2 linked regions of the Tomitella gaofuii genome follow. The protein of the gene in region 1 binds, or shares a complex with, the protein of each later gene. Links are inferred from orthologs where the notes say so. Each region holds a gene or a part of one and is shown on either strand. Other genes may lie near its edges.

What was found.
Region 2: the proteins of uvrA (region 1) and mfd are in contact, whole or in part, in a crystal structure (PDB 4DFC), measured with the Escherichia coli proteins. The link is inferred for Tomitella gaofuii from one-to-one orthologs.

Annotation. Positions count from the first base shown.
Region 1 is NZ_CP059900.1:2,823,493-2,831,555, forward strand. What follows is about bases 2,715-6,112. They hold uvrA (excinuclease ABC subunit UvrA), read right to left. Parts: upstream 5,771-6,112; coding sequence 2,915-5,770; downstream 2,715-2,914. Other genes in these bases: H4F70_RS13065 (ABC transporter permease), read left to right, coding at 2,715-2,902; H4F70_RS13075 (MBL fold metallo-hydrolase), read left to right, coding at 5,930-6,112. Outside these bases: H4F70_RS13060 (ABC transporter ATP-binding protein), read left to right, coding at 1-338; more of H4F70_RS13065, read left to right, coding at 335-2,714; more of H4F70_RS13075, read left to right, coding at 6,113-6,613; H4F70_RS13080 (DoxX family protein), read left to right, coding at 6,687-7,622; H4F70_RS13085 (HelD family protein), read left to right, coding at 7,801-8,063. UniProt on the Escherichia coli protein: The UvrABC repair system catalyzes the recognition and processing of DNA lesions. UvrA is an ATPase and a DNA-binding protein. A damage recognition complex composed of 2 UvrA and 2 UvrB subunits scans DNA for abnormalities.
Region 2 is NZ_CP059900.1:1,716,794-1,723,264, reverse strand. The notes cover bases 2,333-6,471. They hold mfd (transcription-repair coupling factor), read right to left. Parts: upstream 6,130-6,471; coding sequence 2,533-6,129; downstream 2,333-2,532. Other genes in these bases: H4F70_RS08110 (MazG nucleotide pyrophosphohydrolase domain-containing protein), read right to left, coding at 2,333-2,536. Outside these bases: H4F70_RS08115 (lytic transglycosylase domain-containing protein), read right to left, coding at 871-1,596; more of H4F70_RS08110, read right to left, coding at 1,856-2,332. UniProt on the Escherichia coli protein: Couples transcription and DNA repair by recognizing RNA polymerase (RNAP) stalled at DNA lesions. Mediates ATP-dependent release of RNAP and its truncated transcript from the DNA, and recruitment of nucleotide excision repair machinery to the damaged site.

The sequences.
Region 1 (8,063 bases):
TCGGGCTGCGCGACCGCCTCGGGCACCGACCGTCCGAGCTTTCCGGCGGGCAGCAGCAGCGCGTCGCGTGTGCCCGGGCCCTCGTCGGGGCCCCCGAGCTGGTCTTCGGCGACGAGCCCACCGGCAACCTCGACTCGCGCTCGTCCGGCGAGGTCCTCGGCATCCTGCGCGACGCGGTGGACAGGCTCGGGCACACAGTGGTCATCGTCACCCATGAACCGACGGCCGCGGCCTACGCCGACCGCGTCGTATTCCTTGCCGACGGGCGCATCGTCGGCGAGATGCGCAACCCCGCCGCGGACACGGTGCTGGACCGGATGAAGGTCCTGGATTCGTGAACTGCGCGCGGGTCCGGGCGGGAGCCGGGCGCACTCCAGCACTTCGCCGGGTCGCACTGCGCACTCTCGCCGCCAACCGGGTTCGGTTGGCGCTCACCGTGGTCGCCGTGGTCCTCGGCACCGCGTTCGTCGCCGGATCCTTCGTCTTCACCGACACCCTGCACAAGGCGTTCGACGGGGTGTTCGCCGACGTGGCCGAGGGCGTCGACGTGCAAGTCTCCACGGAGCACCCAGGCGCGGGCGGCGTTCCCGACGCGTACGGCCCCTTGCTCCGCGGCCTCCAGCACGTCGCGGACGTCACCCCGCAGGTGTCGGGGCCCGTGGTGCTCGTCGACGCCGACGGGAAGCCCGTGCAAACCGGCGGCGCCCCCAGCATGGGCCTGTCCTACACCCGCCCCGGGACGGCGCCGGGGGACCCGGAGCCCATCGTGGCGGGCGCGCCGCCCTCCACCGACGGTGAGGTGATGCTCAACGACGCCGCCGCGCGCGCGGCGGGCCTGCACGTGGGCGACCGCACACAGGTGCTCGTCCCTGCAAAGGGGCTCCAGGACGTCACCGTCACCGGGATTTACTCCCCCGCCGCGGACACCGGCGGCTACGTGGGGGTCGAGTTCACCGCGGAACAGGCCCGGGCCCTGTTCACTGACGGCTCCCACGTTGGGGCGTTCCAGGTGACCGCCACCCCCGGGACCGCACCCGCGACGCTGCGCGACGAGATCGCCGCGGCCCTGCCCGGCACCCCGGAGCTGCGGGTCGAGACCGGCGCGCAGGTACGCGAGCGTGTGCAGTCGCAGCTGGACGACGCGCTGCGCTTCGTCAACTATTTCCTGCTCGCCTTCGGCGCGATCGCGCTACTCGCCGGGACCTTCATCATCTACAACACCTTCTCAATGATCGTCGCGCAGCGCATGCGCGAGCTGGCGCTGCTGCGGGCCGTCGGCGCAGGCCGTCGGCAGATCCGCCGCTCGGTGCTGGGCGAGGCGGCGGCGGTGGGCCTGGCGGGCAGCGCGGTAGGCCTCGCCGCGGGGATCGGACTGGCCTATGGACTGCGCGCCGCACTCAATGCCGCCGACCTGGGCCTGCCCCGCGGTGACCTGGCTGTGACCGCGAGGACGGTGGTGGCCGCACTGATCCTCGGTGCGGTCGTCACCGTCGCCAGCGCCTGGGTGCCGGCGCGGCGTGCGTCCGCGGTGCCGCCTGTGGCCGCAATGCGCGCGGAGTTCGCGTCCACCGGGACGTCGCTGCGTCGGCGCACGGCGGTCGGCGCGCTGGGGATCGCCGGCGGCACCGTCGCTCTCGTACTCGGCGCGCTGGCGGAGACGACCCCTGTGGCCGCGTCGGTCGTCGGAGCCGGCGCGGCCACAGTGCTGGTCGGCGCGCTGCTGGTCTCGCCCGCGCTGTCCTCGCCGGTGATCCGGATCCTCGGCGCCGCCGTCCCACGGGTGTTCGGCGCACCCGGACGCCTCGCCGTCACCAACGCGACCCGCAACCCCCGCCGCACCTCGGCGACCGGGTTCGCCCTCACGCTCGGGCTCATGCTCGTCACCCTGATCGGAGTGTTCGGAGCCTCCGCCCGCAGCAGCGTGGACGCGCTCATCGACACCGGGATCCGCGCGGACTTCGTCCTCACCGGCATCGGGCCTTCCGGCATCCCGCCGCGCGCCGCCGATGCCGCCGCAGCGGCCCCCGGCGTGGGCGCGGTGGTCCGGTTCCACCCCGTGCGCGCGGAACTGGACGGCGCATCGACCGCCGGGCTCGCCGCCTCGGGCCCGGTGGCGGATCTCCTGCGGATGGATATCGTCTCCGGGAACGCCGAGCTCACCGGCGACGGGATGCTCGTGTCCACCGACGCTGCCGCCCGCCACGGCTGGACTGTCGGCGACGCCGTCGAGCTGACCGGGCCGGACGGCACCGTGTTCCGCAGCGTCGTCCGCGGCACGTACGCACCGCAGTCCGCGCTGGGCGACTGGGTGGTCGGCGAGGCCGCGTACCGCGCGCTCGTGCCGGAGCTCGCGCGCCGAGACGTCCTCATGCTCGTCGACGCCGCGCCCGGCACCACGCCGGCCGCCCTGCGGGAATCGCTGACGTCGGCCACCGACCCGTACCTGGTGGTGCAGGTGCAGGACCGCGACGAGTTCCGCGGTGCGCAGGCCCGGCAGATCGACCAGATGCTGGCCGTGCTCTATGGCCTGCTGGCGCTCGCGATCGTCATCGCGGTGCTGGGGATCGTCAACACGCTCGCACTCTCCGTGGTCGAGCGGCGCCGGGAGATCGGCATGCTCCGCGCCATCGGAACCCACCGCGCCCAGGTGCGCCGGACCGTGTACCTCGAGTCGACACTCATCGCCGTGTACGGGGCGGTGGTCGGCGTGGTGCTGGGCCTGGCCTTCGGGGCGGCCTTCGTGCACGCGCTGCGCAATGAGGGGATCGATCACCTCGCCATCCCCTGGGCACAGTCGCTGGCAATGCTCGCCGGCTCCGCCGCCGTGGGCGTGGCCGCGGCGGTGTGGCCGGCGTCCCGCGCGGCGCGCACCGACCCGCTCACGGCCATCGACGAGCCGTGAGGCGGCGCGCGATCAGCGCAGCATCGGCTTGAGGAAGCGGCCCGTGTAGCTCTCGGGCGCCGCAGCGATGTCCTCGGGCGTGCCGGATGCGACGACGGTGCCCCCGCCGGCCCCGCCCTCCGGGCCCATGTCGATGATCCAGTCGGACGTCTTGACCACGTCGAGGTTGTGCTCGATGACCAGGACCGTGTTGCCCTTGTCCACCAGGCCACCGATCACCGCCAGCAGCTTGCGGATGTCCTCGAAATGCAGGCCCGTGGTGGGCTCGTCCAGCACGTAGACGGTGCGCCCGTTGGAACGCTTCTGCAGCTCGGCGGCCAGCTTGACGCGCTGGGCCTCGCCGCCCGAGAGCGTGGGCGCGGGCTGGCCCAGGCGCACGTAACCCAATCCGACGTCGACGAGAGTGGCCAGGTACCGGTGGATCGACGTGATCGGCTTGAAGAACTCCGCCGCCTCCTCGATGGGCATCTCGAGGACCTCGGCGATCGTCTTGCCCTTGTACCGGACCTCAAGGGTCTCGCGGTTGTACCGGGCGCCGTGGCACACCTCGCACGGCACATAGACGTCCGGGAGGAAGTTCATCTCGATCTTCAAAGTGCCGTCGCCGGAGCAGGCCTCGCAACGCCCGCCCTTGACGTTGAACGAGAACCGCCCGGGCTGGTAGCCGCGCACCTTGGCCTCCGTCGTGGCGGCGAACAGCGACCGGATCTTGTCGAACACGCCCGTGTAGGTGGCGGGGTTGGACCGGGGAGTCCGGCCGATCGGCGACTGGTCCACCTGCACGAGCTTGTCCAGGTTGTCCAGGCCGGCGACCCGTTTGTGCCGCCCCGGCACCTGCCGCGCGCCGTTGAGCCGGTTGGCCAGCACGGTGGAGAGGATGGTGTTGACCAACGTCGACTTGCCCGAGCCGGACACGCCCGTGATCGTGGTGAGGACGCCGAGGGGGAACGCGACGTCGATGTCGCGCAGGTTGTTCTCGCGTGCGCCGACCACCGTGAGCATCCGACCGGGGTCCACCGGACGGCGGGCCTCGGGCAGCGGGATCCGCTCACGCCCGGCCAGGTATGCGCCCGTGAGCGATTCCGGGTTGTCGAGCAGGTCCGCGAAGCCCCCGCTGTGCACGATCCTGCCGCCGTGCTCACCGGCCATCGGCCCGATGTCGACGATCCAGTCTGAGGCACGGATGGTGTCCTCGTCGTGCTCGACCACGATGAGCGTGTTGCCCAGGTCGCGCAGCCGCGACAGCGTCTCGAGCAGCCGGTGGTTGTCGCGCTGGTGCAGACCGATCGACGGCTCGTCGAGCACGTAGAGCACACCCACCAGGCCCGAGCCGATCTGCGTGGCGAGCCGGATGCGCTGCGCCTCCCCGCCCGAGAGCGTGGCCGCCGGCCGCTCCAGCGACAGGTATTCCAGCCCCACGTCCAGCAGGAACCCCAGGCGCGCCTGCACCTCACGCAGCACCTGCCCCGCGATGGCCTCCTCGCGCCTGCCCAGCGTGAGGCCGCCCAGGAACTTCGCGCAATCGGAGATCGACAGGGCACAGACCTCGGCGATGGATTTGCGCCCGCTCTGTCCGCCGGACAGCGTCACCGACAGGATCTCCGGGCGCAGACGGGCACCGCCGCACGCGGGACACGGGACGTCTCGCATGTAGCCCTCGTAGCGCTCCTTCATCTGATCCGACTCGGTCTGCTCCAACCGGCGGTGCAGGAACGGGATCACGCCCTCGAAGGCCGCGTAATAGGAGCGGGTGCGTCCGTAGCGATTGCGGTACCGCACGTGCACCTGGGCGTCGCTGCCGTGCAGCACCGCGGTCCGCACCTTCTTGGGCAGCGACCGCCAGGGCGCGTCGACGTCGAACTCGAGCTCCCCCGCCAGGCCCGACAGCAGCCGGCCGAAGTACTCGGCGCTCTGGCCCGTCGACCACGGCGCCACCGCGCCCCCCGCGAGGCTCAGGTCCGGGTCCGGCACCACGAGGTCCGGGTCGACCTCCTTGTGGATGCCCAGGCCCGCGCACTCCGGGCACGCGCCGTACGGGGAGTTGAAGGAGAACGACCGGGGCTCGAGGTCGTCGATGGCCAGCGCATGGCCGTTGGGACAGGCCAGCTTCTCCGAGAACCTGCGCAGGCGGTCCGGCGCGTCGTCGTCCCGGTCGACGAAGTCGAGCACGACGATGCCGTCCGCCAGCCGCAGCGCGGTCTCCACCGAGTCCGTCAGCCGCTGCTTGGCGGACGCCTTGACGGTGAGCCGGTCGACGACCACGTCGACGTCGTGCTTCTCCTGCTTCTTCAGCTTCGGCGGGTCGGTGAGCGGGTAGACCTCGCCGTCCACACGCACGCGGGCGAAACCCTGCGCCGCGAGCTGCTCGAACAGGTCGACGAACTCGCCCTTGCGCGTACGCACCACAGGGGCCAGCACCTGGAACTTGGTGCGCTCCTCCATGTCCAGCACCTGGTCGACGATCTGCTGCGGTGTCTGCCGCGTGATGGGCTCACCGCACTGCGGGCAGTGCGCCGACCCCGCACGCGCGTAGAGCAGACGCAGGTAGTCGTACACCTCCGTGATGGTGCCCACCGTCGACCGCGGGTTGCGGTTGGTGGACTTCTGGTCGATCGACACGGCCGGCGACAGGCCCTCGATGAAGTCGACGTCGGGCTTGTCCATCTGGCCGAGGAACTGCCGGGCATAGGCGGACAACGACTCGACGTAGCGACGCTGCCCCTCCGCGAAGATGGTGTCGAACGCGAGCGACGACTTGCCGGACCCGGAAAGCCCGGTGAACGCGATCATCGCGTCCCGCGGAAGATCCAGGTCCACCCCGCGTAGGTTGTGCTCGCGGGCGCCCCGCACGATCAGCCGATCACTCACCGGTCACGTCCTCCCAGCGTGTTCGGTCCCGGACCCTTCCGGACACCACATCTCTCGAACGCAGATTCTAACGGAACCATTCCCCGGCTTCACCCCGGGACCCGACGCACCCCGGCGGGGGCACGACCGCGCGCGGGAAGAATCTGTAGCGTGTGGGAAATGACGACCGCACCGTTGAAGATCGCCGACGAGTACACGGGCACCCTCTCGCCCGGCGGAACACCCCAGCGCCGCACGCTGAGCGGAGCCACCATCATCAAGGCCTCCGTGGGGCCGATGGACAACAATGCCTACCTCGTCACCTGCACCGAGACCGGCTCCGCCGTGCTCATCGACGCGGCCAACGACTCCGAACACCTCATGCGCATCATCGACGAGAACGCCCCGGAGCTGAGCCTCATCGTCACCACCCACCGGCACCCGGACCACTGGCAGTCGCTCGAGGACGTCGTGGCCGGATTCGCCTCGCCCACCGCCGCCAGCGCGGTGGACGGCCCGGAGCTTCCGGTGACGCCGGACCGCACCGTGGCGCACGGGGACGCGCTCTCCGTCGGCAAGCTCACGTTCACGGTGATCGCACTGCGCGGCCACACCCCCGGGTCGATCGCCCTGGCGTTGAAGGCCGACGGCACCACGCACCTGTTCACCGGCGACAGCCTCTTCCCCGGCGGGCCGGGAAAGACAAGCGGTGCAGACGAATTCGGTTCGCTGATGTCCGACCTGGAGCAGCGTGTGTTCGGCGTTTACGACGACTCGACGGTGGTATATCCGGGGCACGGGGCGGACACGACTCTCGGCGCCGAGCGTCCGCACCTGACAGAATGGCGTCGACGCGGTTGGTGACCACGGCTCACCGCGTTCTCCGCGCCGCCGTGCACAGTGGCGTCCGCCCGGGGCGCCGGACCAGGAGGTAGCCATGCTCGTCCGCAGAATCGCCCGGCCCATGCTCGCATCGATCTTCGTGGTCATGGGTGCGGACGCGGTCCGGGACCCGTCCGGGCGCGCCGTCGCCGTGACCGGGTTCGCGGACACCTACCGCGACGTCTTCCCAAGCGGTGTGCACGACGCGATCGCGTCCGACCCGGAGAACCTCGTCCGGGCGAACGGGCTGGTGCAGGTCGGCGGCGGGCTCATGCTCGCCGCGGGAAAGTGCCCGCGCGCCGCCGCCGGCACCCTGGCGGGTTCCATGGTTCCGACCACGCTCATCGGCCACGACTTCTGGAATGAAACCGACCCCGCCCAGCGCAAGGCGCAGATGGTCCAGTTCCTCAAAAACGTGGGCCTCACGGGCGGACTGCTGCTGGCCGCCGTCGACACCGAGGGCAGGCCGTCGCTCGGCTGGCGCGCGCGGCGCGCGGCCCGCAAGGTGCAGGACGCCGTCGCCACCGCACACCCCGCCGGCACGGACGTCGCCTCGACGCACGGCGCCGAGCTCACCGAGGCCGCCGCCCAGCGCGGGGCGGAGTGGGCGGATGCGGCACGGCGTTGGGGCGGCGAGGTCGCCGACGCCGCGGGCTCCGCCGGACACCGGGGCTCCCGGTTGGCGGACTCCGCGCTGCACCGCGGCGCGGAGTGGGCCGGCACGGCGCGCAAACGCGGTCTCGAGCTGGCCGGCGCGGCGGAGTCCCGCGGCGCCGATTGGGCGGACGCCGCCGGGGAATGGGCCGAGGCCGCGGGGCACAGGGGCGGCGCATGGCTCGAGCGCGCACAGGCCCGCGCGCACGCCGAGGCTCCGGATCTGGGACGCCGGGCGCAGGCGCGCGCCGAGGATGCGGCCCGCCGCTCCGCGCGGGCGGCCGGCTCTCTGTCCGACGAGGTCAAGCGGAGCGGCATCCTCGGCCGGTCGAGGTAACCCCCGCCTCTCGTCTAGACTGGCGTGTCGCCGTCCACCGCCCGGCCCGTCGGCCGTGCGTGCGGTCCGGCCCCGTAACCGCCCGTCAGGAGAGTGCACCCCCGCCTTGTCCGACAATGCACCTGTCGACCCCGCACAGTCCGCCGAGATCCCGCGGGAGCAGCGCGCGCTCGACGCCATGTACACCCGGCTGGACCACCTGCGCAGTGATACGCGTGAACGCTTGAGCCGGGTGCTCCTCGAGAGCGGCGGCACCCCCCAGGCCCGCTCCGAACGCGAGTCCTACACACAGCTCTACACCGACGACATCGTCCGGTACGACGCCGCCGAGCACGGCCTGTGCTTCGGCCGCCTCGACATGGCCGACGGCGAGACCCGGCACGTCGGCAGGATCGGCATCCGTGACGAGGACGATTACGCCACCCCGTTGCTCCTGGATTG
Region 2 (6,471 bases), 1.1 Mb from region 1 along the record:
GTCACAGCTCCCGCCCCCGATTCCACGCTGCGAATCAGGAACACGCCGAATACTAGGCCCCGCCACCGACAAGTCCTCATACCGTTACTGCGGTTTACGGACTCTTGAAGGGGTTTTGTAGGTCGTTCAGATGACACTAGAAATTGCCATAAGCAGCGCGCACGAATCGCACTGATGCAGATCAGTGGCCGGGCATCACAACGCACCACGCACCTGATCCCCTCCGGGCGGTCGCACCGTGAGAGTTTCCGGAACAGCACCCCGGCGGCGAAACTGACCCGGGCCCGCCCCGCGCCGTTGGCGGACGGCTGCGGGCCGGGCCCGGAATGCGGGTGCGGACGATCACCCGCGGACGCGGTCGAGGCCGGGGCGCCGCTCGGGCGGGAGCAGCAGCCGGCACAGCCCTTTCCGCGTCGTCACTCCCGGCGGTGTCCCGCCGGACGACTTCGGCGATGCGGCCGTCGACGCCACCGCCCGGGAGCCACGGAACCCTTACGTATGGACACCGATTCATACGTACGAACAACTACTCCCCGCCGCTTCCCGGATCGCGACCAGCGCAACACCCGACGCGGGTCGGCGGCGACCACAAAGACCTGGTGAAACGCTAACACCGTTGTCGCAGTTCATCTACTTGAGTACTCCTCATTACGCATAACTGGACGTTCGATCAATATCGAATACGGCAATACCGCCCAGCGCGCGAACATCGCACATTGCCACAACCGGGCCCGCAACCAGCATCGATACGACCTGCACCCTCGGCCGAACAGCACACCGTGACCACACCGAGTAGAACATGTTGTGTAATCGTTACTACGAAAAACGTGCGTCTAAATGTCAGCCGAACGGTCTAATGCCCCGCTGCGGTCAGGGCCGCACGCCTACCGAGTAGGCGTTGGCCCGGAACTGCACTTCACGCGCGTACGCCTCCGACATGTTGTAGGAGGCGAGCGCGTCGGTCCATCCCGCCGCGGTGGACAGATCGCGCCCGAAGCCGCACAAATAGCGCCCCGCGGTAAGCGCCGCGTCGTCGAGGTTGTCAGGGTCGGCGATGCCGTCGCCGTTCGCGTCCACACCCCAGCGTTGCCACGTCTCCGGGATGAACTGCATCGGCCCCATCGCCCGATCATGCACCGGGTCTCCGTCCATGGCCCCGCCGTCGGTGTCGTCGATTTTCGCCACGCCGGGACTGCCGTCCAGCGCCACGCCCCGGATGGGCGGATTCACCTGGCCGTTTGCGGACACCGATGCGCCGCCGTGCGTCCCGTGCTTGCTCTCCACGGACCCGATCCCCGCAACGGTCGTCCACCCCAGGTGGCAATCGGGCCGCGCCACCGCCATCACCGCCTGCGCATAGCCGTACGCCTCGAGGGCCGTCTGCGAGATACCCAGCTGGTCGCTCAGACCCGACGCCCAATCCGCCAGCTGATCGGCGCTGCGTCCGGGCGCCTCCACGTCGATCGGCGGCAACGGCGCACCCGCGCCCGGCGGGTTGAGGTCGGGGACTGTCGGGCGCTCGACCAGAGAACAGGAGACCACGGCGGCGCCCACGACACCGCTGACCACCACGGCGGGCATCACCGCGGCGATCATCGCCGCGGCGCGACTGCGCACTCGTCTGGCACCGCCCACCGTCGGCCTCCTGGTTCGTCTTCACCGCACTGCACTCACCTGCATTGCACTCACCTGCACTGCGCCCACCACATTGCGCCCACCGCACTGCACTCACCGCCGTGCACCTAGCCCACTGCACCGTCGCCGGTGCCGGCGGCCAGCCCATGCTACGGACCCGGGGGCGGCATGCCGGTTCGCCGCGCGAACACGTTCGGTGGTGGGGCTCGGCGACGACGGATCAGCGCAACGCGGCACGCCACTCGTCGGCGCTGGGGCGCGCGCGCCGCTCCCCACCTTCGCGGTCCGTCCCCGCGCCACACGCCCGCATCGCACGCTCGGCCGCCCGGATCCGTCGCGCGAACTCCAGGGCCTCGGAGCGCAGTCGTTCCTCAGCGCCCCCGTCGGGGCTCACGGTCACTGTGGTCAGTGCTGCCGGGATCGCGTCGGCGGGCACTCCGGCGTCGCGCGCCCTGGCGAGGACCTTCGCGGCGAGCGCCAGCGCAGGCTGGGCCGCCGGGATGCCGTCCATGGCCGACGCGTCGGGCCGTTCCCGGGACTTGGCGCGTTCCCAGTCGTCGACCTGGGTGGCCAGGTCCACGCCGCCGGCCAGCACCCCGGCGGAACGCGCCGTTACCTTGCGGATGAACGACTCGGCCACGTCGTCGATGGTGAAGTCCGCGCCGATGCGGGCGTGGAAAAGCACTTGGAGCAGCACGTCGCCCAACTCGGCCACCATCTCGTCGCGGTTCCCGGAGGCGATGGCGTCAAGCAGCTCGTAGGTCTCCTCCACGAGGTAGCCGGTGAGGCTGGAGTGCGTCTGCTGCGATTCCCACGCGCCGTCGGTGCACAGCGTGTCCATGAGCGCCACCGCGTCAAGCAGCCGGGCTCCTTCCCGCGGCGTGCCGTCCGGCCCCGTCATGCCGGCGCCGGGGCCGCCGTGCCCAGACTCGCGGACAGATCTACCATCCCGGCCGGCTTGCCGTCGAGCGCCAGGAGGAAGTCGACGACGAACTGCAGCAGCTCGGTGTCACGCAGACGGGCCGACCCCAGGCCGCCCGTACGCGGCAGCGGGATCTGCACCGTCGAGGTGGTCGCCCGGTACGCCGCGCCCTTGTAGAGCCGCTTGAGCCGGAGCTGCTTGGAATCGGCGAGGGGCATCGGCGAGAGCCGCACCTGGGTGCCGCTGACGCCGACGTCCGTGACGCCGTACTGCCGGCACAGCAGGCGCAGCCGCGCCACGGCGACCAGGCGCCGCACCTCCTCCGGAACGGGGCCGTAGCGGTCGACCAGCTCGTCGACCACCGCGGCGATCCCGGCCTCATCGGCGGCCGCGGCGATCTTGCGGTAGGCCTCGAGGCGCAGGCGGTCGCCGTCGATGTAGTCCGGCGGGATGTGCGCGTCCACCGGCAGGTCCACGTGCACCTCCTTGGTCTCCTCTGCGGCGGCCACGGGGGCGCCGTCGGCCACCGCCCGGTATGCCTCCACGGCCTCCCCCACCAGCCGCACATACAGGTCGAAGCCGACCCCCGCGACGTGCCCGGACTGCTCGGCGCCCAGCACGTTGCCGGCGCCGCGCAATTCGAGGTCCTTCATGGCCACCGCCATGCCCGCACCCAGTTCGTTGTTGCGGGCGATGGTGGTGAGCCTGTCGTAGGCGGTCTCCGTCAGCGGCTTCTCCGGCGGATACAAGAAGTAGGCGTAGCCCCGTTCGCGCCCGCGGCCCACCCGGCCGCGCAGCTGGTGCAGCTGCGCCAGGCCCAGCGCGTCGGCCCGCTCCACGATCAGGGTGTTCGCGTTGGAGATGTCCAGGCCCGTCTCGATGATGGTCGTGCACACCAGCACGTCGAACTCGCGGTTCCAGAACCCCTGCACGGTCTGCTCGAGCATCTCCTCGTTCATCTGGCCGTGCGCGGTCACCACCCGGGCCTCCGGCACCAGTTCGCGCAGCCGCGCCGCCGCCTTGTCGATGGAACTGACCCGGTTGTGCACGTAGAACACCTGGCCGTCGCGCAGCAGCTCGCGCCGGATCGCGGCCGCCACCTGCTTGTCCGCATACGCGCCCACGTAGGTGAGGATGGGGTGGCGCTCCTCGGGCGGGGTGAGGATGGTCGACATCTCGCGGATGCCGGCCAGGCTCATCTCCAAAGTGCGGGGGATGGGCGTGGCGGACATGGTGAGCACGTCCACGTGGCTGCGCAGCGCCTTGATGTGCTCCTTGTGCTCCACGCCGAAGCGCTGCTCCTCGTCGACGATGACCAGACCCAGGTCCTTCCACCGCACGCCCGTCTGCAGCAGCCGGTGCGTGCCGATGACCACGTCGACCTCCCCGGTGGCCAACTGCTCGACGGTGGTGCGTGACTCGGCCGGGTCGGTGAAGCGCGAGAGTCCCTTGATGGTGACGGGGAAACCGGCCATGCGGTCCTCGAACGTCTGCTGATGCTGCTGCGCCAGCAGCGTCGTCGGCACCAGTACCGCCACCTGTTTGCCGTCCTGCACCGCCTTGAACGCGGCGCGCACCGCGATCTCCGTCTTGCCGTAGCCCACGTCGCCGCAGATGACGCGGTCCATCGGCACGGCCTTCTCCATGTCGGACTTGACCTCGTCGATGGCGGTGAGCTGGTCGCCGGTCTCGGTGAAGGCGAATGCGTCCTCCATCTCGCGCTGCCACGGGCTGTCCGACGCGAACCGGTGGCCGGGCGCCGCCTGGCGCTTGGCGTAGAGCTGCACCAGTTCTCCGGCGATCTCGCGGACCGCCTTGCGCGCTTTGCGTTTGGTGTTCTTCCAGTCCGACCCGCCAAGCTTGCTCAGCGACGGCAGCTCGCCGCCCACATAGCGCGAGAGCTGGTCGAGCGACTCCATGGGGACGAACAGCTTGTCGCCCGGCTGGCCGCGTTTGCCCGCATACTCGAGCACCAGATATTCGCGGCGCGCCCCGGAGACGGTGCGCGAGGTCATCTCCACGAACCGGCCGATGCCGTGCTGGTCGTGCACCACCAGGTCGCCCGCGGTCAGCGCCAGCGGATCCACCTGATTGCGCCGCTTGGGCGGCATTCGCTTGCCGTCGCCCACCGCGGCGACCCGGTTGCCGGTCAGGTCGGCCTCGGTGATGAGCACCAGCTCGGCGTCGGGCAACACAAGGCCGTCCTGCATCGCACCGCGGAGCACCGCGACGCGCCCCGGCGCAACATCGTCGTGCGTGCCCGCGCGCACCGCGGGGACCTCGGCCTCCGCGAGCCGCTGCAGCAGGCGCGTCACGGTCCCCGCGCCGCCGACGATCAACGCCGCCCGGCCGCCGCCGGTGACGTGTGCCCGCAGCGTCGCGAAAATGGTGGCGATCTGCTCCTCCGACCCGCGCGCCGTGGGCGATGCGGACAGCTCCGGCACGTACTCGCCGTCGTCGCCCGACGCGAGCGGGCTCACCGTCCACCACGGGACGCCCGCTTCCACGGCCGCCTCGTGCACCTGCCGTAGCGAGCGGTAGGCGGTGTCGCCCAGATCGAGCCGGGAAGTGTCCAACGGCGCGTCGCCGCCCACCGAGGCCGCGCTCCACGACGCTTCCAAGAACTCCTTGCCCGTCTTGACCAGGTCCGTCGCCCGGGTACGGACACGTTCCGGATCGGCGATCAGCACGTGGGCGCCAGCGGGAAGCACGTCGGTGAGCAACGTGGTGCCGCCCGGGACCAGCGCGGGGATGAGCGCCTCCATGCCCTCGGCGGGGATCCCCTGGGCCAGGGATTCGAGCAATTCGACCAGCGCGGCGTCCTCGGGATGCCCGGCAGCGAGCGCCGCGGCACGCTCGCGCACGTCCGCGGTGAGCAGCAGCTCACGGCAGGGCGGCGCGATGAGCACCGGCACCTCCACCTCTGTGATGGAACGCTGGTCGGCCACCGAGAACGGGCGCAGCTCGGAGACCTCGTCGCCCCAGAACTCGATACGCACCGCGTGGTCGGAGGTGGGCGGAAAGACGTCGAGGATGCCGCCGCGCACGGCGAACTCGCCGCGCTTTCCCACCATGTCCACCCGGGTGTAGGCCAGCTCGACCAGGCGCGCGACGAGGCCCTCCAGGTCGTGTTCCTCGTCCTCGCGCACGATCACCGGCTCGATCTCGCCGAGCCCCGGGGCCATCGGCTGCACCAGCGAGCGCACCGTGGCGACGATGACCTGCAGCGGCGGACCGTAGACGGCGTCCCCGGGGCGCGCCAGCCGGCGCAGCACCGACAGACGGCGGCCCACGGTGTCCGCGCCCGGGGACAGCCGCTCATGCGGCAGCGTCTCCCACGACGGGAACTGGGCGACCGCGTCGCCCAGGATCTCCTGCAGCTCGCGGGTGCGGTCGTCCGCCTCCCGGCCGCTCGCCGTGACGAGCAGCACCGGCGCGCGCCGGCCCAGGGCGGCCGCGAGCAGCGACCGCGCCGCGGACGGGGCGACGACGGACAGTTCCGGCCGCCCCGCCATGTCCGCGAACTCGCACAGCGCATGGTCGGACAGGGCGACGTCTGCGAGCGCGGACATCGGGGTGGCGGGGGTCGACGACGGGGCGATGGTGGACAACGAGAAGGCTCCTCGCGGGCTGCCCGGGCCGCAGTGCGGTGGACTCGGGCCGGCCCGATTCGTAAATGTGCGGCACGGCGTCGGACCGGCCGGCGCGATACGGCCGGGACCGGCATAGGCGTCTAGGGGCGGGTCGATGCTGCGGCGGCGATGACGTGCCTGCCCGGCGACAGGACTCTCATGGTGCGGGCAGGACTCTCATGGTGCGCAACGCGGCCGTGGCCGATTCTAGTCCCCGGCGGCGGCGCGCCCGTCGCGCCTACTGCACGGCGGCCGCCCGCCGGCCGTCGATCAAGCAATCGG